DNA from 3 places in the Enterobacter mori genome. Region 1 is predicted to be linked to each of the others. Evidence: predicted binding sites of a transcription regulator. Region 1 holds the regulator's gene; each other region holds the start of a gene.
The links. The regulator CRP, encoded in region 1, controls carbon source genes, mostly activating them, when cyclic AMP is high. The targets are predictions, from matches to a motif close to ATGTGANNNNNNTCACAT.
Positions count from the first base shown of each region.

Region 1 (7,556 bases):
AGCTGGCACTCCACGCGGGTTACGCGCTGGACTGGCGGGATATCGATCCCGAGCAGTGGGTGGCGGCTAACCGAAGCGGCGCGATGGGCGATTTGACCGCGCTGAACGCTATCTTTGCCAAAGTAGTGAGCGAAGCGTGGGAATCTGAGTAGAATAGGGCGGCATTTTTTTCGGGAGCCGCCATGATTCTGCTGATTGATAACTACGATTCCTTCACCTGGAACCTTTACCAGTATTTTTGTGAACTGGGTGCAGTGGTGGTTGTCCGCCGTAATGATGACCTCACTCTGGCCGATATCGACACGCTGGCCCCGCAGAAAATCGTGATTTCGCCGGGGCCGTGTACGCCCTCGGAATCGGGCATTTCTCTGGATGTTATCCGCCACTATGCAGGCAAACTGCCGATTCTGGGCGTCTGCCTGGGCCATCAGGCCATTGCCCAGGCGTTTGGTGCCGCCATCGTGCGCGCCGCCAAAGTGATGCACGGTAAAACCTCTCCAGTCACCCACACGGGCACTGGGGTATTCACGGGGCTCAATAATCCGTTAACCGTGACACGCTACCATTCCCTGGTCATTGACCCGCCGACGCTGCCCGACTGCTTTGAGGTGACCGCCTGGAGCGATACTCAGGAGATCATGGGGATCCGTCACCGCGAGTGGGATCTCGAAGGCGTGCAATTCCACCCGGAAAGCATCCTCAGCGAGCAGGGGCACGCGCTGCTGGCAAATTTCCTCCATCGCTGAATATCTGTTGCCTTGTTGTGATTTTTTATGCATATTTTGTGATTATATTTTCACAATCACTGTGACATAAAAATGGATGGTCATGACATGGCAACTGAACAACCCGCAATTACCCGTGCAACATTTGATGAAGTGATCCTGCCGATTTATGCACCGGCTGAATTTATCCCGGTGAAGGGGAAAGGCAGCCGCGTCTGGGATCAGCAGGGTAAAGAGTATGTTGATTTCGCGGGCGGGATTGCGGTGACGGCGCTGGGCCATTGCCATCCTGCACTGGTGGAGGCGCTGAAAACCCAGGGCGAAACCCTGTGGCACACCAGCAACGTGTTCACCAACGAACCGGCGCTGCGTCTGGGGCGTAAGATCATCGATGCCACCTTCGCGGAACGCGTGCTGTTTATGAACTCCGGCACCGAGGCCAACGAAACCGCCTTTAAGCTGGCGCGCTACTACGCCACTACGCGCCACAGCCCGTACAAAACCAAAATCATTGCCTTCCATAACGCCTTCCACGGACGCTCCTTCTTTACCGTCTCCGTTGGCGGCCAGCCGAAGTATTCCGACGGCTTCGGCCCGAAACCGGCAGACATCGTCCACGTGCCGTTTAACGATCTGCACGCCGTGAAAGCGGTAATGGACGACCACACCTGCGCGGTGGTGGTCGAGCCTATTCAGGGCGAAGGCGGCGTGACGGCAGCGACGCCGGAATTCATGAAAGGGCTTCGCGCGCTGTGCGACGAACATCAGGCGCTGCTGGTCTTTGATGAAGTGCAGTGCGGAATGGGGCGTACCGGGGATCTGTTTGCCTACATGCACTACGGCGTGACGCCGGACATCCTGACCAGCGCCAAAGCGCTTGGCGGCGGTTTCCCGGTGAGTGCGGTGCTGACGACGCAGGAGATTGCCTCAGCGTTCCACGTCGGCTCTCACGGCTCTACCTACGGTGGCAACCCGCTGGCGAGCGCCGTGGCGGGTGCCGCGTTTGATATTATCAATACGCCTGAGGTGCTGAACGGCGTTAGCGCGAAGCGTGAGCTGTTCGTGGAGCATCTCCAGCGGATTAACGATGAATATGATGTTTTCAGCGAGATCCGCGGCATGGGGCTGCTGATTGGCGCCGAGCTGAAGCCGCAGTTCAAAGGCCGCGCGCGTGATTTTCTGCACGCCGCCGCCCACGAAGGTGTGATGGTGCTCAATGCCGGACCGGACGTGATGCGCTTTGCGCCGTCGCTGGTGGTGGAAGAAAAAGATATTGAAGACGGGTTAACCCGCTTTGCCTCGGCGGTCGGGAAGATCGTTCGGGGATAACCTCATTGCCCGGCGGCGCTGCGCTTGCACGGGCCTACAAAACCGTAGGCCGGATAAGCGAAGCGTCATCCGGCAAAATTAGTACGGCGTTCGTTTCAACACGCGCGTTAACCAAATCCCGTGATGCGGGCGCTGACGCCATGCCACCGACGAAATGGTGTGCATGGTGTTCAAATGCCCCAGAACGCGCTGCAAATGCTGCTCCAGGGTGCTCATCGGCCCATGGGTCAGCGTTTCAGGCGCCTCCAGAATATTCGAATCCCCCGCCTCGCCCGGCGAGTCATACTCCAGACGCTGCTGGCATCTCTGCAACGCAATTTCACACGACTGCAAATAGCGCTGGGCCAGATCCGGCGTCAGCATCGTGTGCTCGCGCGCCAGCGTGGTCATGGCGTTAATGTGCTCGACGATAAACTGGCTGTGCGTCACCCAGAGCTTCATGTCTGCAAGATAGTGCGAGTTAAACCCCGGCTCCTGCATGGCCTGGTTGAGCGAGTTAAACAGGGCGTTGTGCGCCTGGTTGACCTTCATCCGCTGATACGCCAGCGGGGAGGGCTGCGGGTCGTCGCTGAGGATCAGGCGAATGGCCTGCTGGTCGGCTTCCAGCGCGTCATGGGCGTTCTGCCTGAGCAACCCGCTCTGCCACTGCGGCCACAGCCAGACCATGCCGCCGAAGGCAATCAGGCAGCCAATCAGCGTATCGACCAGACGAGCCACGATAAATTGTTCGCCGTTGAGCGTGAGCAGCTGCAGTGTGTACACCGCCGTGACCGTAAAGCCCACCATCGCCCAGCCGTAATTTTTACGGATGATCAGATAGCTCACCATGGTGATCGCCAGCATCCCGACCAGCGTATAGCCTTCCGGCACGTGGAAGTGAAGCGTCACGCCCGCAATAATCAGCCCGGCTAGCGTTCCGCCAGCCCGGTGGAAGATACGTACTCGCGTGGCCCCGTAGCCGTTCTGTGTGACAAACAGCACGGTCATTAAAATCCAGTAGGGTTTCGGCAGGTGCAGCGCCATGCCCATCAGGCTGGCAATGCTCAGCATCACGCTTATCCGCGCCGCGTTGCGCAGGGCGGAGGATTTCAGTGACAGATAGCTTTTGAGCGCGGGCAGCAGCGGCAGACGTTTCTGCTTATCCGCCATAAGGTCACGCGGATAAAGCGGACGCTGAGTACGCAACACGCGGGCGATGCGGCTGAAGTGCCAGGCGGCAAACTGGCCGACCGGGTTATCCGCGTGCTGACGGGCAATTTTCTCCAGCGCGCCGAGTTGTTTGTCCATGTTAAATCGCGTGGGGTAGCGGTGATAGAGAATATCGTCAGCCAGTACCCTCAGCCGCGCTGCGACGGTCTGGGCGTTCCAGCGGATCACCGCTTCGGCATGGCTACGCTCCACCAGCTTTTGCACCTCCTGCGGGTGGTGAAGGCTGACGGAGATATGCTCCTGCAGGTCCAGCCCTACCTGGAAGGTGCGCAGCAGCCGTTTGTATTCGTGGTTCTTGTTGGCGGCAAGCATGTGCAGCTGCTGGTAGCACTGGCTTATCAGGTCGACAACCTTTTGCTGGCGCGTCAGCAGCGGCGGCAGAGATTTCTCCGGGTCGGTATGCTGGGTGAGCAGGGTGTATTTGGCTTCGCAGTAATCCGCAAGCTGCACATAGAGCAGGCTCAGGGATTCACGCAGCGGCTGTTCCCGCCACAGCCAAAACCAGAACCAGTTAAACACCCCGTACCAGAGCGTGCCAAGGGCGTAGATCAGCAGCGGCTCCCACACCGGCATATTCCCGGCGAGGCTCAGGGTGAAGATAGCCGCAATCAGCGAGGCGGGCAGCAGGCGCGCATGCAGCGAACTGATTTCCGCCGTCACGCCAAGCGTCATCGCCAGCACGGTCAGGATCAGCGGCAGCGGGATATCACGGGCAAGCAGGAGCTGTACGGCGAGACTACAGCCAGCAAACAGGCAGCCACCGATGATCAAACGTTTGAAAAAGCGCTTATGCGGCGTGTCCAGACCGGCAATGTTGCAGCAGGCGGGAACGAGGGAAAACAGCAGACCTTGCTGGAGGTGTCCGAGGATCAGCCCTATGGCCACAGGAAGGCACAACACCAGCGTTTGTCGCAGTGCGTAGTTAACTTCCGGGTGATAGATCAGCCTGCGCCACATGGGGAGTAGAGACAAAAACGGCGTGACACCTTGCGATGGCACGCCGTTTAAGCGGAATTAACGCGTTCCGTAAACCACGATGGTTTTACCGTGGGCGGAGATCAGGTTTTGATCTTCCAGCATTTTCAGGATACGGCCCACTGTTTCACGGGAGCAACCGACGATTTGACCAATTTCCTGGCGGGTAATTTTAATTTGCATGCCGTCAGGGTGGGTCATGGCGTCTGGCTGTTTCGCCAGGTTCAGCAGTGTCTGCGCGATACGACCGGTCACGTCCAGGAAGGCGAGGTTACCCACTTTCTCAGACGTCACCTGCAGACGGCGCGCCATCTGTGAAGAAAGACGCATCAGGATGTCAGGGTTAACCTGAATCAACTGACGGAATTTCTTGTAAGAAATTTCAGCCACTTCACATGCTGTCTTTGCACGAACCCAGGCGCTACGTTCCTGGCCCTCTTCAAACAGGCCCAGTTCACCGATGAAATCGCCCTGGTTCAGATAAGAAAGGATCATCTCTTTCCCTTCTTCATCTTTGATCAGCACTGCCACCGAGCCTTTAACGATGTAATACAACGTTTCCGCTTTTTCACCCTGGTGAATCAGCGTGCTCTTTGATGGGTACTTATGAATGTGGCAATGAGACAAGAACCATTCGAGAGTCGGGTCTGTTTGCGGTTTGCCAAGCACCATGCGCTGTTATCCTCTGTTATAAGCTGTCACCAGAGTCATAAGATGCATCCGGACTCTGGGGTTGCAATCGAATTCTTACCCATACCCTGGGAAGTCGGCTACCGTAACGTTTCGCAGCCAGTAAAGTTTGATGTCCTCTGCATACATGTGTAACGTCAATGTATTACTGTAGCATCCAGAGTGTTTTAGCATAGCTTTCGCCGCGTGTCTCCTGGTGTCTCGCTTCAGCATGATGCAGGTCGCCTTCCATTGCGAGAAATGTAACGCACGCGTAATCTGTCACCAAAAATGCAACGTTGGAGTTTAAGAATATGCAAGCGCGCGTGAAGTGGGTTGAAGGTTTAACGTTCCTGGGCGAGTCCGCGTCAGGACACCAGATTTTGATGGACGGTAACTCCGGCGATAAAGCCCCAAGCCCAATGGAAATGGTGCTGATGGCAGCGGGTGGATGCAGCGCAATTGACGTGGTGTCGATTCTGCAAAAAGGTCGTCATGATGTGACCGATTGCGAAGTGAAGCTTACTTCCGAACGTCGCGAAGAGGCGCCACGCCTGTTCACCCACATTAATCTGCACTTTATCGTGACCGGGAAAGAACTGAAAGATGCCGCAGTATCACGCGCCGTAGACCTTTCTGCGGAGAAGTACTGCTCAGTGGCGTTAATGCTGGAAAAAGCGGTAAAAATCACCCATTCGTATGAAGTGATCGAGGCATAATCTTTTGGCGGGTGGCGCTTCGCTGACCCGCCCTACAAAAGCACGAACGTAGGCCCGGTAAGCGCAGCGCCACCGGGCAAAACAACTCACGCAATCTGCTTCCCTTCCATCAGTCGCTGGACCAGCGGCGTCATAATTAACTCCATCGCCAGCCCCATTTTTCCGCCCGGCACCACCAACGTATTCATGTGCGAAATAAACGAGCCCTGCAGCATCGCCAGCAGCCAGGGGTAATCAATGCCTTCGAGATTGCGGAAATGGATGACGACGAAGCTCTCATCCAGCGACGGGATTGTTTTGGCCGCAAACGGGTTGGAGGTATCCACCGTCGGCACGCGCTGGAAGTTGATGTGGGTGCGGGAGAACTGCGGCGTCAGGAAGTTGATGTAGTCCTCCATGGAACGCACGACGGAATCCATCACCGCTTCGCGAGAATGCCCGCGCTCGCTCATGTCACGCGTCAGCTTCTGGATCCACTCAAGGTTAACAATCGGCACCACGCCGACCAGCAGATCCACGTGACGCGCGACGTCGTGTTGAGGTGTGACCACGCCGCCGTGTAGCCCTTCGTAAAACAGCACGTCCGTCGGCTCCGGCAGGGGTTGCCACGGGGTGAATGTCCCCGGCACCTGGTTCCAGGGAACGGCTTCGTCGTAGGTGTGCAGATACTTGCGGGACTGCCCGGTACCGCTTTGCCCGTATTCGCGAAAGGTTTGCTCCAGCAGGCCGAAATCGTTGGCTTCCGGGCCGAAATAGCTGATGTGTTTGCCCAGATCGCGCGCCTTGCGGATGGCCATGTCCATTTCCGGGCGCGTATAGCGGTGAAAGCTGTCGCCCTCCACTTCTGCCGCCTGGAGATTCAGCTGTGCGAAAATCTTGCGAAATGCGAGGCTGGTGGTGGTGGTTCCCGCACCACTCGAGCCCGTAACGGCAATAACCGGATGTCTGGCAGACATAGCAACTCCCTGACTGGAAAGGTTTACAGATCAGCCGTGAAACGCGTTGCGGGGCATGATATTGACCGTCTCATGCAGTTCGGACCACACCAGCACCACGTCGCCGCTTTTCAGCTGGCGCTTAACATCGCTGACCTTTTGTTCGAGCGAACGTTCTTGTTCACCATAATCGGTGCCTTCACGTAATACAAAGCTTTCAATCAGATTATCGAGCGTTTCGGGAGCGAGATCCTGCCAGGGGATAATCATTTTTTACCGTCCAGAAAAGAGGTGAGCCAGTCAGGGATGCGGGTTTCCAGCCACATTTTCGGCCTGCGCAGCGTGCCGCCAACAAAGCCGACGTGCCCGCCGTACTCGGTGAGCTGATACTGCACGTTGGCCGGTAAATGCTCCGGTGCCGGAATGGAGTGATGATCCATAAACGGATCGTCTTTGGCGTGGATGATTAGCGTCGGCGTGGTGATTTGATTCAACAGCGGCATGGCGCTGCACTGACGGTAATAGTCAATCGCATCGGCAAAACCGTGGATCTTCGAGGTGATCAGATCGTCAAACTCGCGCAGACGCTTCACGCGCTTGAGCTGCTGCAGGCTAACCGGCAGCGTGTCCGGGTAGGCCTTCAGCTTGCGCGCGGCGTTGGCCTTCAGCAGGTTGAGCAGGTAGCGCTGATAGACGCGGGAAAACCCTTTTTCCATATGGTAGCTGCACTGCTCGAGCATAAAGGGAGCGGAGACAATAACAGCGGCATCCAGCGGCACCGCATTACCTTCTTTCGCCAGCAGGCAGGCCAGCATATTGCCGCCCAGCGAATAGCCCACCGCCGCCGTTGGCACCGTGCCAAAGTTCTCTCTTAGCCAGTGCAAAAACCAGGTGCCGTCTTCGGTTTCCCCGGAGTGATAAATACGCTTCTGGCGATTCGGCTCGCCGCTGCAGCCGCGAAAATGCATCACCACCGCCAGCCAGCCGCGGGCTTT
Region 1 covers NZ_CP104285.1:4,343,865-4,351,420, reverse strand. Annotated here, with positions in the region: gene N2K86_RS20660 (putative adenosine monophosphate-protein transferase Fic) at 1-152, shown strand, start outside; gene pabA (aminodeoxychorismate synthase component 2) at 183-746, shown strand; gene argD (bifunctional acetylornithine/succinyldiaminopimelate transaminase) at 834-2,054, shown strand; gene N2K86_RS20645 (YccS/YhfK family putative transporter) at 2,133-4,220, opposite strand; gene crp (cAMP-activated global transcriptional regulator CRP) at 4,278-4,910, opposite strand; gene N2K86_RS20635 (OsmC family protein) at 5,222-5,626, shown strand; gene N2K86_RS20630 (phosphoribulokinase) at 5,713-6,582, opposite strand; gene N2K86_RS20625 (YheU family protein) at 6,613-6,831, opposite strand; gene N2K86_RS20620 (hydrolase) at 6,828-7,556, opposite strand, start outside.

Region 2 (7,556 bases), 460 kb from region 1:
GATCACGTTGCTCAGATGACCGATATGCTCGATCTCCACCTCAATGCGATCGCCCTCTTTCATAAACAGCGGCGGATTACGCTTTTTACCCACCCCGCCCGGGGATCCGGTGATGATCACGTCGCCCGGACTTAAGCGGGTGAAGGTGCTGATGTACTCGATCAGCTCCGCAACCTTGTGGATCATGCTGCTGGTGTTGTCTTCCTGCACCATGCGGCCGTTCAGCCAGGTGCGGATCGCCAATTGGTGCGGGTCCGGGATCTCATCCGCCGTCGCCATCCACGGCCCAAACGCCCCGGTCTGACGCCAGTTTTTACCGGCGGTAAACCAGGTGTGCTGCCAGTCGCGGGCGGAGCCGTCCATGTAGCAGCTGTAGCCCGCCACGTGGCGCAGCGCGTCGTCGCGGCTGATGTTCTCCCCGCCTTTGCCGATGATCACCGCCAGCTCGCCTTCGTAGTCGAATTCGCTGGAGTGGCGCGGCTTCAGCACCGGCTCGTTGTGGCCGGTCTGTGAATCAGGGAAGCGGACAAACAGCGTCGGGGCCGGGTTATGCTGGTCAAACTCCTTGCGCTTGTCGGCGTAGTTCATGCCCACGCAGAGGATCTTTTCCGGCTGCACGATCACCGGTAAGAAGGTGATGGCGCTCAGCGGCACGTCCACGGCGTCGTTCAGGTAGCGGGTGGCCTGCGCCAGCCCGTTGCCCTGCAGCAGCGCCTTGAGGTCGCCGTAGCGGTCGCCGAGACGGCGGCCTAAATCAATCACGCCGTCGGCCTGGACGATGCCGTAGCTGCGTTTTCCCTGGTATAAAAAGCTTGCGAGTTTCATTGTTCTTTCCTGAAAACTTAAACGAGGAAGTTGCCCAGAATCAGCAGTGAGATGGAGACGTTAATCGCCCCGCCGATACGGGTAGCAATCTGGGCGAATGGCATCAGGCTCATGCGGTTGCCTGCGGTCAGGATCGCCACGTCGCCGGTACCGCCCTGCCCGCTCTGACAGCAGGAGACGATGGCGACATCAATCGGGTGCATACCAATCTTTTTGCCGACGAAGAAGCCGGTCGCCACCAGCGCAGAGACGGTGCTGACAATCACCAGCAGGTTGCTGACGGTGAACGCCGCCACCAGTTCATGCCACGGGGTGATGGCCACGCCGACGGCGAAGAGGATTGGGTAGGTCACGGAGGTCTGGAAGAATTTGTACACTACCTGCGAGCCTTCCAGCAGGCGCGGAGAGGCGCCGTTGCAGAGCTTCACCAGCACCGCCATAAACAGCATGCCGACCGGGGCAGGCAGGCCAATCAGCTTGTGGCCGAGCATGCCCAGCATGTAGAGCAGCACCGCCAGCAGCGCACCGGAGGCGATAGTAGTGACGTCCGCTTTGCCGGAAAACGCGGGCTGAGAAACGGTGGTATCGGCATTGGCGCGGTTAGGCATCAGCTGGCCTTCACCGGTCAGGTGCGGGTAGCGCTTACCAAGCTGGTTCAGGCAGCCGGAGATAATGATCGCCGTCAGACCGCCGAGCATCACCATCGGCAGCACGCGGCCGAGCGCAACGCCCTGGTCCATATGCAGCAGGGTGGCATAGCCGATGGAAAGCGGGATCGCCCCTTCCCCGACGCCGCCCGCCATAATCGGCAGAATGATAAAGAAGAAGATCTGGAACGGCTCAAGACCCAGCGCCAGGCCAACGCCCATCCCCACCAGCATGCCGACGATTTCACCGCACAGCATCGGGAAGAAGATGCGCAGGAAGCCCTGAATCAGCACCGTGCGGTTCATGCTCATGATGCTGCCGACGATAATGCAGCAGATGTAGAGGTAGAGAATATTGGTGGATTTATAGAATTTGGTGGTGGACTCGACCACCACGTCCGGCAGCAGGCCGTAATAGACCAGCGCGGAAGGGATAAAGGTGGCGCAAATCGCCGCCGCGCCGAGCTTGCCGACAATCGGCAGACGTTTGCCAAACTCGCCGCAGGCAAAGCCGAAGAAGGCCAGCGTGGCAACCATCACCACGATATCGCTCGGCAGTTTCCCGCCCAGGCAATCAATGGCAATCAGTGCGCCCGCCAGAACGAACAGCGGCAGAGGAATAATCCCGATTTTCCAGGTATCCATAATATGCCACCAGCGCTCTTTAAGCGAAGGTCGCTGAATTTCAATCGGGTCGTGGGTAACAGAGAAAGAGTCGTCAGTTGTGCTCATAATAAGCCCCTTGGTTATTTTGTGCGTTCAGCTTAGAGTCACAAAGGCTTACTTTATGTGAGGAATGGCATATTAAAAGTGAAGTTTTAATGGCAGCTATGGTTTTAATGGTTTCTTTTATTTAATGTGATTTACACCTTATTTATTTCCGTGGTTTTTATGGTTTCTTTTCGTAAATGAACAAATAAATAACATTTATTAATTTAGCCTTAAGACGCCTGGCGTTTCGGATAAATCTTTTACAGGCGCTGCTGTGCAAGGGATCACAAGTTTTCTGCAAAGCAGGCGTCACCACGAGAAAAGATGATATATTAGCCTGCCTTGTTGATACCCGGCGTGATAGTTATGAAAGTGTCATTTCAGATCAAGCTGTTTATTTCGCTGGTCGCCTTTTTCTCGGTACTGTTTGCGCTACTGGGTGGATATTATTACGTCGACGTTGGAAGACAGCTTTATCAGGAAATGAGCGCACGTGCGAAAATACAGGCCGAAGAGATTGCGCTTATTCCTACTTTGCGAAAAGAAGTCGAACAGAAAGATATCAACGGCATCAGTGACTTTATGCAGAAAATAGCGGCTCACAGCGACGCCAGTTTTATTGTGATTGGCGATAATAAAGGGCTGCATCTGTTTCACTCGGTGTTTGCAGACCGGGTGGGCAAAACGCTGGTCGGCGGCGATAACGACGAGGTTCTGCAGGGTAAAAGCACGACCACTATCCGCAAGGGCGGCTTAGGTATTTCACTTCGCAGTAAAGCGCCGATATTTAACGATGCGGGGCACGTCGTGGGGATTGTCTCGGTGGGCTATCTCACCAGCTATCTGGATACCATCACCGTCAATAAAGTGGTTAACATTCTGATTGCCGCCGTGCTGCTGCTGATCGCCCTGTTTATCTTCTCCTGGTTTTTCACCCGCAGTATTAAGAAGCAGATCTTCTCGCTTGAGCCACGCGAAATTGGCCTGCTGGTACGCCAGCAGAAGGCAATGATGGAGTCCATCTATGAAGGGGTCATCGCTATCGATGACGATCTGCGCATCGAAGTCATCAACCAGGCGGCACGCAAGTTATTAGGCTTAAGCCAGCCCGCCCGGGAACTGCGTGGACAACTGATTAGCCAGGTGATCGATCCTGTTCCGTTCTTCAATACGCACACCATGCTGGCGAAAGACACCCATGATGAAATCTGCCGCTTTAACGATCTTACGGTCATTGCCAGCCGGGTAAGGATCATGCTGGAAAATTCGCTGCAGGGCTGGGTGATCACTTTCCGCGATCGCAATGAGATCGACTCGCTCAGCGCCCAGCTTAGCCAGGTTAAACGCTACGTTGATAACCTGCGCATCATGCGCCACGAGCAGCTCAACCGGATGACCACCCTTTCCGGCCTGCTTCACATGGGCCGCTATGAAGAGGCGATTGGCTATATTCAGGCGCAGTCGGAACACGCGCAGGAGCTGCTGGACTTTATCTCGTCGCGCTTTAGCTCTCCGACGCTGTGTGGCCTGCTGTTAGGCAAAGCCGCGCGTGCGCGGGAGAAAGGCGTCGAACTAAGTTTTGACCCCGCCTGCCGGATGGATAAACCCTTCCTGCCGCTGCTCGAATCGGAGCTTATCTCGATTATCGGGAACCTGCTGGATAACGCGATTGAAGCGACGCAGCGCGCACCGCTTCCGCATGCGCCGGTTGAAGTGCTGATAAAACTGAGCGAGCAGGAACTCATCATCGAAGTCGCCGACCAGGGTATTGGCATCAAACCGGAGATCCGTGAACAAATATTTGAACGCGGCATTACCACCAAAACGCGCGGCGATCATGGTATTGGCCTGTATCTGATTGAAAGCTACGTCACGCAGGTGGGGGGCGCCATCGAAGTTGCGGATAACACGCCGCGCGGTGCCATTTTCTCACTGTTTATTCCCGCCACGGGAGCTGCCCGGCGTCCCGCACAAGAACTGGAAGATACTGATTATGCAACATGAACTTATCGACGTACTGATTGTTGAAGACGAGAACGAACTGGCTCAACTGCATGCGGAATTGATCGGTAAACATCCGCGTTTGAGGCTGGTTGGGATTGCCTCTTCACTGGCTGACGCGCAGACGCAGCTTGAGAGCAAGCAGCCTCAGCTGATGCTGCTGGATAACTACCTGCCGGACGGTAAGGGCATCACGCTTATCAGCAACCCAATGCTGGCTCGCGCCAACTGCTCAGTGATTTTCATCACCGCCGCCAGTGACATGGACACCTGCAGCCAGGCCATCCGCAACGGCGCGTTTGACTACATCCTCAAACCGGTGTCCTGGAAACGGCTCAGCCAGTCGCTGGAGCGCTTTGTGCAGTTTGCCGAGCAGCAGCGGGTCTGGAAGATTGTCGACCAGCAGAACGTGGATTCCCTCTATCAATTGCAGGCAAAAAATTACCGTCAGGACAACGGCAGCAAAGGTATTGAAGAGAACACGCTGGCGCTGGTACAGACACTTTTTAACGCCAAAGCAACGCACTGTTTTTCCGTGGATGAAGTGGTGAGCGAAACGGGCTTGAGTAAAACCACCACCCGGCGCTATCTGGAACACTGCGTGGAAGCAGGGTTTCTCAGCGTGGAGATGCTTTACGGGAAGATTGGGCATCCGAGGCGGATGTATAGGCGTAGTGCGGCTTAACTCCCCTCACCCCGGTCCTCTCCCCAAAGGGGCGAGGGTGAAAGGACGGCTCCGTGCAATCCCCTCTCCCCTTTGGGGAGAGGGTTAGGGTGAGGGGGCCTACTTTAATACATACCCATAAAGCCGCTTAATCCCGTCGGCATCCTTCTCGCTGTATACCCCCTGCAGCTCTGGCGAGAAGCCCGGCAGCATATTGATGCCCTCCTCCAGCGCCAGAAAATAGCGCTGTACCGCCCCACCCCAGATTTCGCCCGGCACCACACACAGCACGCCAGGCGGATACGGCAGCGCGCCTTCAGCGGCAATGCGTCCTCCGGCATCACGAATACGCACCAGCTCCACGTTCCCGCGAATATACTCCTGGTTGGCATCCTGCGGGTTCACCACGACGTCAGGGAAGCTTTCCCGGCGGAACATCGCCTTTTGCAGATCTTTCACGTTAAAGCTAACGTAGAGATCGTGCATCTCCTGGCACAGCTGGCGGATCGTGTAATCACGGTAGCGCACGGGATATTTCTGGTAGATGGTCGGCAGCACGTCGGCCAGCGGCGTATCGTCTTCAATGTGCTGTTCAAACTGTCCCAGCATCGCCACCAGCTGCGCCAGCTTCTCGCTGCTTTCGGCAGGGGTCAGCAGGAACAGGATTGAGTTGAGATCGCACTTCTCCGGCACGATGCCGTTCTCACGCAGGTAGTGCGCCAGGATCGTCGCCGGGATACCAAACTCGGTGTAGTTACCGGTTTCAGCATCAATACCCGGCGTGGTCAGCAGCAGCTTGCACGGGTCAACAAAATACTGGTCACGGGCGTAGCCTTCAAAACCGTGCCAGTTCGCGCCCGGCTCAAAGCTGAAGAAGCGCAGCTCGCTGGCGATAGCGTGCGTCGGATGATCCTGCCACGGCCGCCCCGCCACCACCGGTGGGATAAAGGGTTTGATCATATGACAGTTGGCAATGATTGCCTTGCGCGCTTCAATACCCAGCTCGACGCACTCCGCCCACAGCCTGCGTCCGCTTTCACCTTCGTGGATCTTGGCATTCACATCCAGCGCCGCAAATAGCGGATAAAACGGGCTGGTTGAGGCATGCAGCATAAAGGCATTATTCAGCCGCTTGTGCGGGCAGAAACGTGCCTGACCGCGAATATGGTTATCCTTTTTATGGATCTGCGACGTTTGTGAGAACCCGGCCTGCTGCTTATGCACCGACTGGGTCACGAAAATCCCTGGATCGTTCTCGTTCAACTCCAGCAACAGCGGGGACGTTTCCGCCATCATCGGGATAAACTGCTCGTAGCCCACCCAGGCGGAGTCAAAGAGGATGTAGTCGCAGAGGTGGCCGATCTTGTCGATCACCTGACGGGCGTTGTAGATCGTCCCGTCGTAGGTGCCCAGCTGAATGATGGCCAGACGGAACGGGCGTGGCGCATCGGCCTTGTCCGGGGCAACGTCACGGATCAGATTTCGCAGATACGCATCGTCGAAGCAGTGCTCGTCAATCCCGCCGATAAAACCAAATGGGTTACGTGCCGCTTCAAGGTAGACCGGCGTGGCCCCCGCCTGAATCAGCGCGCCGTGATGATTCGATTTATGGTTGTTACGGTCGAACAGCACCAGGTCACCACGGGTCAGCAGCGCATTGGTGACAACCTTATTCGCGGCGGACGTGCCGTTCAGCACGAAGTAGGTTTTATCGGCATTAAAGACTTTTGCAGCGAACTTTTGCGCGTGCTTGGCGGAACCTTCGTGGATCAGCAAATCCCCCAGCTTTACGTCGGCGTTGCACATGTCGGCACGAAACACGTTCTCACCGAAGAAGTCATAAAACTGGCGCCCGGCGGGGTGCTTTTTGAAAAACGCGCCGTGCTGATGCCCGGGGCAAGCAAAAGTGCTGTTGCCCATCGCGACATACTGGCTCAGGGTGTCGAAAAATGGCGGCAGCAGATCCTCTTCGTAACGGCAGGCGGCAGACTCCAGTTCCAGGAACTCCTGCGCTTTTCCTGCTATTACAGCAGTGACACCTTCAGGAACATTCGTCGGTTCCTGCGAGAACATAAATACCGGAAGCTGAAAGCCCGTACGTTTCAGCAGCGCAAGGATGCCGCTACAGCTTTCAGCGACCGTAATGACGACTGCCGCCACATCGGTAAAATCAGTGTTATCCAGCGTCACCATTTCCCGGTGAGTAGACACAGTAGAGACCAGCTCGCGGCTGACGGCAATTTTCATGGTTTTCATAAGCGCAGTTACCCTCACCGAACGGTGAGACAGGAAGGAGAAAATTCGCGCAATAATGTCACCTTTTATTTTTAGGTGCAAGAAGGAATCAGTATGCACTTAGCCTTCCAAAACTAAGCGTAATACAGCGTTGTCGTGTCATAATCATGCAATACCAATGATTAAGTAACAGGAGTTTATGGTGGTAATTGGACCCTTTATCAACGCCGGTGCCGTATTGTTAGGCGGCGTACTCGGCGCAGTGTTAAGCCAGCGGTTACCGGAACGTATTCGCACCTCTATGCCCTCCATATTTGGCCTGGCCTCGTTAGGTATCGGCATCCTTTTGGTGATCAAATGCGCCAACCTGCCCGTCATGGTGCTCGCGACCCTGCTCGGCGCGCTCATTGGTGAATTTTGCTACCTGGAAAAAGGCATCAATAATGCGGTAGGCAAAGCCAAAAACCTGATTG
Region 2 covers NZ_CP104285.1:3,880,617-3,888,172, forward strand. Annotated here, with positions in the region: gene N2K86_RS18310 (fumarylacetoacetate hydrolase family protein) at 1-825, opposite strand, end outside; gene N2K86_RS18315 (2-hydroxycarboxylate transporter family protein) at 843-2,204, opposite strand; gene N2K86_RS18320 (ATP-binding protein) at 2,550-4,187, shown strand; gene N2K86_RS18325 (response regulator) at 4,177-4,869, shown strand; gene N2K86_RS18330 (ornithine decarboxylase) at 4,969-7,104, opposite strand; gene N2K86_RS18335 (DUF554 domain-containing protein) at 7,286-7,556, shown strand, end outside.
Region 2: a site for CRP is predicted at 2,329-2,346, ahead of N2K86_RS18315 (2-hydroxycarboxylate transporter family protein). Genes of this name have one in related genera too.

Region 3 (7,556 bases), 2.3 Mb from region 1:
GACTGGCTGGAGACGCAGGCGTAAGCCTTTTTAGCCGGGTGGCGCTGACGCTTACCCGGCCTACCTTTCCCCATAGGCCGGGTAAGGCGCAGCCGCCCCCCGGCAAAACACCCCCTCCGATCCCCATAAAGTGAACTCCCTCGCATCCCCAGCGAAGCGGCAATGCTATTCTCTTCAGGTTGTTTTTTCGCCACGCCTTTTCCGTGGTGTGGTTATTTTTATTCAGTCAAAGAGGAACTTGTATGAAACGTTTGCCCTTGCTGGCAGCATTACCCCTGCTTTGCGCGTCCGTTGCCTCCGCCAGTACCCTGATGTCCGTGGGCTACTTTAACGGGGGTGGCGATGTCACCGCCGGACCGGGTGGCGATATCAATAAGCTCGACGTTCGCCAGATCACCCACCTGAACTACTCGTTTGGTCTTGTTTACAACAATGAGAAAGACGAAACCAACGCTGCGCTAAAAGATCCGGCAAAGCTGCATCAGATCTGGCTATCGCCAAAAGTCGCCGCCGACCTGGCCCTCATCCCGACCCTGCGTAAACAAAACCCGAACCTCAAAGTGCTGCTTTCTGTCGGTGGCTGGGGCGCTCGTGGCTTCTCTGGCGCAGCGGCAACCAAAGAGACGCGCGCGGTGTTTATCCGCTCCGCGCAGGAGATCGTCGACAAATACGGCCTGGACGGGATCGATCTCGACTGGGAGTATCCGGTCAACGGCGCCTGGGGGCTGGTTGCCAGCACGCCTGCCGACCGGGATAACTTCACCGCCCTGCTGAAAGAGATGCGTGAGGCGTTCGGGCAGAAAAAACTGGTCACCATTGCGGTGGGCGCGAATGCGGAAAGTCCGAAAAGCTGGGTGGATGTCAAAGCCATCGCCCCGCTGCTCGACTACATCAACCTGATGACCTACGACATGGCGTACGGCACCCAGTATTTCAACGCAAACCTGTATGACTCCAGCGCCTGGCCGACAGTGGCTGCCGCCGATAAATACAGCGTCGATTTTGTGGTGAACAACTATCTGGCAGCCGGACTAAAGCCGAAGCAGATGAACCTTGGGATCGGTTTTTACGGTCGCGTACCGAAACGCGCGGTTGAACCGGGCATAGACTGGAGCAAACCCGATGCGCAAAAAAATCCGGTGACACAACCCTACTTCGGGCCTCAGGAGATCGGGTTGTTCAAGTCACTCGGCTATGACCTGACCAAAGATACCTACGTGAAGTACAACGATATCGTCAAAAAACTGCTGAACGATCCGCAGAAGCGCTTTACCGAGCACTGGGACGACCAGGCGAAGGTGCCGTGGCTGTCGGTGAATTCTGCCGACGGGAAGGCGCTGTTTGCGATTTCCTACGAGAACCCGCGTTCTGTGGCGATCAAAGCGGACTACATCAAAGAGAAAGGTCTGGCAGGAGCGATGTTCTGGGAGTACGGGGCTGATGACAACAATCAGCTAGCGAAGCAGCTGGCGGAGTCGCTCGGGATCCCACATAAGTAGTATGTCACCCAACCCTCTCCCTGTGGGAGAGGGTTGGGTGAGGGCATCAACCTGCACCGTTATTGCATTTTGATCGTCGCAATCGGCTTCGGCGTGATGCCAAAGTCTTCTTTTAACTCGCGCTTGCTCTTCATCACCATCTGGCCTTTGGTGTCGATGGTCATGTGCTGCGCGTCGGTGTTATTGCGCGCCTGCCATAACATCACCAGTTGCAGGCTGTTCTCTTTTTGCTCCGGGGTGAGCGCCACACCATCAGGCCATTTTCCCAGCTCAACGGCCGTCACCAGACGCTGATAAACCTCCGGCGTCATACCGCTAATCATGTCATCAATATTCATGATGTCTCCCTTTTAAAGGAATAATTTGCTGAATCGATTTTTCAACCTTTAGTGTGGTCGCCATTTTCGTCATCAGTGAAGCTTAACGAGGCTGAATTCACGCAAAAACGCTCACCCGTTGGCTGAGGCCCATCCGGGAAGACATGCCCGAGGTGCGCATCACAGTTTCCGCAACGAATTTCAGTGCGTACCATGCCGTGCGATGAGTCCGTCAGATAGCGGATCGCGTCATCACTCACCGGCTCGTAAAAGCTCGGCCAGCCACAGCCTGAATCATATTTTGTTTGGGAATTAAACAGCGGCGCATCGCACACCAGGCAGTGATAGACACCGTCTCGCTTGTTGTGCAGTAAACGCCCGGTAAATGGCGGTTCCGTTCCGTGGTTCTGCGTCACGTAAAACTGCATTTCTGTGAGGTTTTTTTTCAAATCGTCGGGGTTACGTTGGTTCGACATATGCTTACATCTCGCTGTAGAAACAGACATCTTCTGACCCGAATTCTAACAAAACATTAACACCCTTGCGTGCACTTTTGTTCTAAACTTATGTGTCGCGAAAAGGCGGTCAGGCAATTGTGATCTATTTCACATTTTAATCCTGCGAGGCCTTTAAAATTCCGGGCGCAGCCCCCATGTGGTTGCTAGCTCAAAGGGAAAGTGAGGCGAGTCAGTCGCACAAACGTTAGTCACAGGATTGATTTGTCGCAATGATTGACACGATTCCGCTTGACGCTGCGTAAGGTTTTTGTAATTTTACAGGCAACCTTTTATTCACTAACAAATAGCTGGTGGAATATATGACTATCAAAGTAGGTATCAACGGTTTTGGCCGTATCGGCCGTATTGTTTTCCGTGCTGCTCAGAAACGTTCTGACATCGAAATCGTTGGTATCAACGATCTCCTGGACGCTGAATACATGGCGTACATGCTGAAGTACGACTCAACTCACGGTCGTTTCGACGGCACCGTTGAAGTGAAAGACGGCCACCTGGTTGTTAACGGTAAAACCATCCGCGTTACTGCTGAGAAAGACCCAGCTAACCTGAAATGGAACGAAATTGGTGTTGACGTTGTAGCTGAAGCTACCGGTATCTTCCTGACCGACGAAACCGCACGTAAACACATCACCGCTGGTGCGAAGAAAGTTGTTCTGACTGGTCCTTCCAAAGACAACACCCCAATGTTCGTTCGTGGTGCTAACTTCGAAAAATACGCTGGCCAGGACATCGTTTCCAACGCATCCTGCACCACCAACTGCCTGGCACCACTGGCTAAAGTTATCAACGACAACTTCGGTATCGTTGAAGGCCTGATGACCACCGTTCACGCAACTACCGCTACTCAGAAAACTGTTGATGGCCCGTCTCACAAAGACTGGCGCGGCGGCCGTGGCGCAGCTCAGAACATCATCCCATCTTCTACCGGTGCTGCTAAAGCTGTAGGCGTTGTACTGCCAGAGCTGAACGGTAAACTGACTGGTATGGCGTTCCGCGTTCCAACCCCTAACGTATCCGTGGTTGACCTGACCGTTCGTCTGGAAAAAGCGGCTTCTTATGAAGAAATTAAGAAAGCAATCAAAGCTGCTTCCGAAGGCGCAATGAAAGGCGTTCTGGGCTACACCGAAGACGACGTTGTATCTACCGATTTCAACGGCGAAGTGTGCACTTCCGTGTTCGATGCTAAAGCAGGTATCGCACTGAACGACAACTTCGTTAAACTGGTTTCCTGGTACGACAACGAAACCGGCTACTCTAACAAAGTACTGGACCTGATCGCTCACATCTCCAAATAAGTTGAGATGAGTGTTTGATCCAAAAAGGCGACTTCGGTCGCCTTTTTTATTGTTTTAAGACAGAGGATTGCTTAATGATTAATAAAATTTTTGCACTTCCGGTAGTCGAACAACTTACCCCTGTGCTCTCCCGCCGTCAGATTGACGGTGCCGACGTTATCGTCGTTGACCATCCGCGCGTCAAAGCGTCCGTGGCGCTGAACGGCGCTCACCTGCTCTCCTGGAAACCGGAAGGAGAAGTGGAAGGCTTATGGCTGAGCGATGCGACCTCGTTCCAAAAAGGGGCAGCGATCCGCGGCGGCGTACCCATCTGCTGGCCGTGGTTCGGTCCTTCCGCGCAGCCGGGTTTACCGTCTCACGGATTCGCCCGTAATCAACAGTGGACGCTGAAAGCACACAACGAAGATGATAACGGCGCGGTACTGACCTTTGAACTGCAGGCAAACGATGAAACTCGCGCCCTGTGGCCGCACGATTTTACCCTGTACGCCCGCTTCAAGCTGGCGAAAACCTGCGAAATTGAGCTGGAAGCCCACGGCGAATTTGAAACGACGGCAGCCCTGCACACCTACTTCAACGTGGGTGATATCAACGCAGTGAAGGTGAGCGGCCTCGGCGATACCTTTATCGACAAAGTTGATAACGCGAAAGAAGGCAAACTGAGCGACGGCGTTCAGGATTTCCCTGATCGTACCGACCGCGTTTTTCTCCACCCCGAAGCCTGCAGCGTGATCCACGATGGTGCCCTGAACCGCGGCATTGAGGTAGTTCATCATCATCACAGCAATGTGGTGGGCTGGAACCCAGGTCCGGCATTGTCTGTCAGCATGGCCGACATTCCCGATGACGGTTACAAAACATTCGTCTGTGTGGAAACAGCATGCGTGACCACGCCGCAGAAAGCGAGCGAAGAAAAACCGTCTCGTTTAGGGCAGACGATTAGCATTGTTAAGCGATAATCGCCCTGCACCACAGAAAAGCAAACGGGGCGCAAGCGCCCCGTTTTGATGCACTGAATGCACGCTAATGATGCACACTCAGAACTTGTAGGTCACACCCACAGAGAAGATGCCTGACCAGGATTTGTCGACCATCGGGCTATCTTTGATTTCATCACTCAGGCGGGTGTAACGGCCTGTACCGTAAACATTCCAGTCACCCAGGAAGTTATAGCTCGCGGTCAGCTCCAGGTACGGATCCCAGCCATCATCCGCGCTGTAGCTTTTCAAACCGCTACGGCGAGATTCAGCTTTAGAAACGCCGTAGTAGTAGTCGTTGTAGTTCTCGCTGCTGTACTGCACACCAATGCCCGGCGTCAGCGTCAGCGCGCCGTTGGTGTACCGATAAAGCCACGCCAGATCCCAGATAAAGCCGTTGCTGTTGTCGAGCGTATCCGCAGCCAGCGCAGTACGCAGGAAGCCATACTGGGTATTATGTACGTAAGAAAGACCCGCCATCAGCGAGCTTCTGCGCTTGTCCAGCTGGCGAAGCGCGTTACTGTCGCTGTCGCCTGGCTTGAAGTGCGTCGGGTCGTAATACGCCATGATCGACAGTTTGTCAGCCGTATCGTTCCACAGATAGTAGCCGCCGCCCAGGCCTCGGAACCAGAAGTTATCGCCTTCATAGGTGACAACGGGAACGGGATACACGTCGCGGTCATACTGTTTGTACGGGCTGTTAATGACACCCGCGCCCGCGCCAACAGTCCACTGACTTTCTGCCTGTGCGGTGTTCACTGCGGTAGCGGCAAGGATGCCCAATGCCAGAAGTTTGAGTTTGGTCACAATCCATTCTTTCCTGTAGTCAAATAATCAGCGGGTGAAGTGTAACCGCCATTCCCGTTCATCCCAAAATTTTTTGCTGACTAATGAGTCTGATTAACCCGTTATTTTTTACTTTTCAGATGACAGGCTGCTTTCATTTATGTGAACCCTGAATGAAAAACGCGGCTTCGCCTTATTACGCACGTGGGAATTTTTGGATGAGTTATTGATATGTCATTGAAATTAGATTTTCTCAGCATGCAAGTTTTGCAAATGCCATCTACGCTTTAATTTAAGAAGAGATTTTGCTGCATACCCCCGCACTTCTTAGCGTCTGACCTGGCACACAGGTTGCTGCTCTGGCAGTGAGGTGCGAGAAATTCTCTTCCGGGAGCCTCCACTACTCATACGAACGGCTCTTATCCTGTGCTAAAAAACGAAAGGACGGCATGCCATGAATATATTCGATCACTATCGCCAGCGCTACGAAGCTGCCAAGGACGAAGAGTTCACACTGCAGGAGTTTCTTACCATTTGTCGGCAAGATCGCAGTGCCTATGCCAATGCGGCAGAACGGCTATTGATGGCTATTGGTGAGCCTAACATGGTTGATACTGCCCTGGAGCCACGGCTTTCCCGTCTCTTTTCGAATCGGGTAGTCGCCCGATATCCGGCGTTTGAAGAGTTCTATGGCATGGAAGATGCCATCGAGCAGATCGTCTCCTACCTGAAGCATGCTGCTCAGGGCCTGGAAGAGAAGAAGCAGATCCTCTATTTGCTGGGGCCTGTGGGTGGCGGTAAATCGTCGCTTGCTGAGCGCCTGAAAGCACTGATGCAGCGCGTGCCGATTTACGTGCTGAGTGCCAACGGGGAACGCAGCCCGGTCAATGACCATCCGCTGTGCCTGTTTAATCCGCAGGAAGATGCGCAGATCCTTGATAAAGAGTTTGGCATCCCGCACCGCTATCTCGGCACGATTATGTCACCGTGGGCGGCAAAACGCCTGCACGAGTTTGGTGGCGATATTACCAAATTCCGCGTCGTCAAAGTCTGGCCGTCAATTCTGGAACAGATCGCTATCGCCAAAACGGAGCCCGGCGACGAGAACAACCAGGATATTTCGGCCCTGGTCGGTAAAGTCGATATCCGTAAGCTGGAACATCACGCGCAAAACGACCCGGATGCCTATGGCTACTCCGGCGCCCTGTGCCGCGCAAACCAGGGAATTATGGAGTTCGTCGAGATGTTTAAAGCACCGATTAAAGTGCTGCATCCGCTGCTGACCGCTACCCAGGAAGGGAACTACAACGGGACGGAAGGTATTTCCGCCCTGCCGTTTAACGGCATCATTCTGGCGCACTCCAACGAATCAGAGTGGGTCACCTTCCGTAATAACAAAAACAATGAGGCGTTCCTCGACCGTGTTTACATTGTCAAAGTGCCTTATTGCCTGCGGATCTCGGAAGAGATCAAAATTTACGAGAAACTGCTTAACCACAGTGAGCTGGTGCACGCCCCTTGCGCACCGGGAACGCTGGAAACGCTGTCTCGCTTCTCCATTCTGTCGCGCCTGAAAGAGCCGGAAAACTCCAGCATCTACTCGAAAATGCGCGTCTATGATGGTGAAAGCCTGAAGGACACCGACCCGAAAGCGAAGTCGTATCAGGAGTACCGCGATTACGCTGGCGTCGACGAGGGGATGAACGGTCTGTCCACGCGTTTCGCGTTTAAGATCCTCTCCCGCGTCTTTAACTTCGACCATGCGGAAGTGGCGGCTAACCCGGTGCATCTGTTCTACGTCCTTGAGCAGCAAATCGAGCGCGAGCAGTTCCCGCAGGAGCAGTCTGAGCGCTACCTTGAGTTCCTGAAAGGCTACCTGATCCCGAAATACGCCGAGTTCATTGGCAAAGAGATCCAGACGGCCTATCTGGAATCCTATTCAGAATACGGGCAGAACATTTTCGACCGTTACGTTACCTATGCTGACTTCTGGATCCAGGATCAGGAATACCGCGACCCGGATACCGGCCAGCTGTTCGACCGTGAATCCCTGAACGCGGAGCTGGAAAAAATCGAGAAGCCTGCCGGTATCAGCAACCCGAAAGACTTCCGTAATGAGATTGTCAACTTCGTCCTGCGCGCCAGAGCGCACAACAACGGGCGT
Region 3 covers NZ_CP104285.1:1,855,328-1,862,883, reverse strand. Annotated here, with positions in the region: gene pncA (bifunctional nicotinamidase/pyrazinamidase) at 1-24, shown strand, start outside; gene N2K86_RS08855 (glycoside hydrolase family 18 protein) at 243-1,499, shown strand; gene N2K86_RS08850 (YeaC family protein) at 1,559-1,837, opposite strand; gene msrB (peptide-methionine (R)-S-oxide reductase MsrB) at 1,879-2,292, opposite strand; gene gapA (glyceraldehyde-3-phosphate dehydrogenase) at 2,634-3,629, shown strand; gene N2K86_RS08835 (D-hexose-6-phosphate mutarotase) at 3,704-4,588, shown strand; gene N2K86_RS08830 (MipA/OmpV family protein) at 4,667-5,413, opposite strand; gene yeaG (protein kinase YeaG) at 5,847-7,556, shown strand, end outside.
Region 3: a site for CRP is predicted at 2,410-2,427, ahead of msrB (peptide-methionine (R)-S-oxide reductase MsrB). Genes of this name have one in related genera too.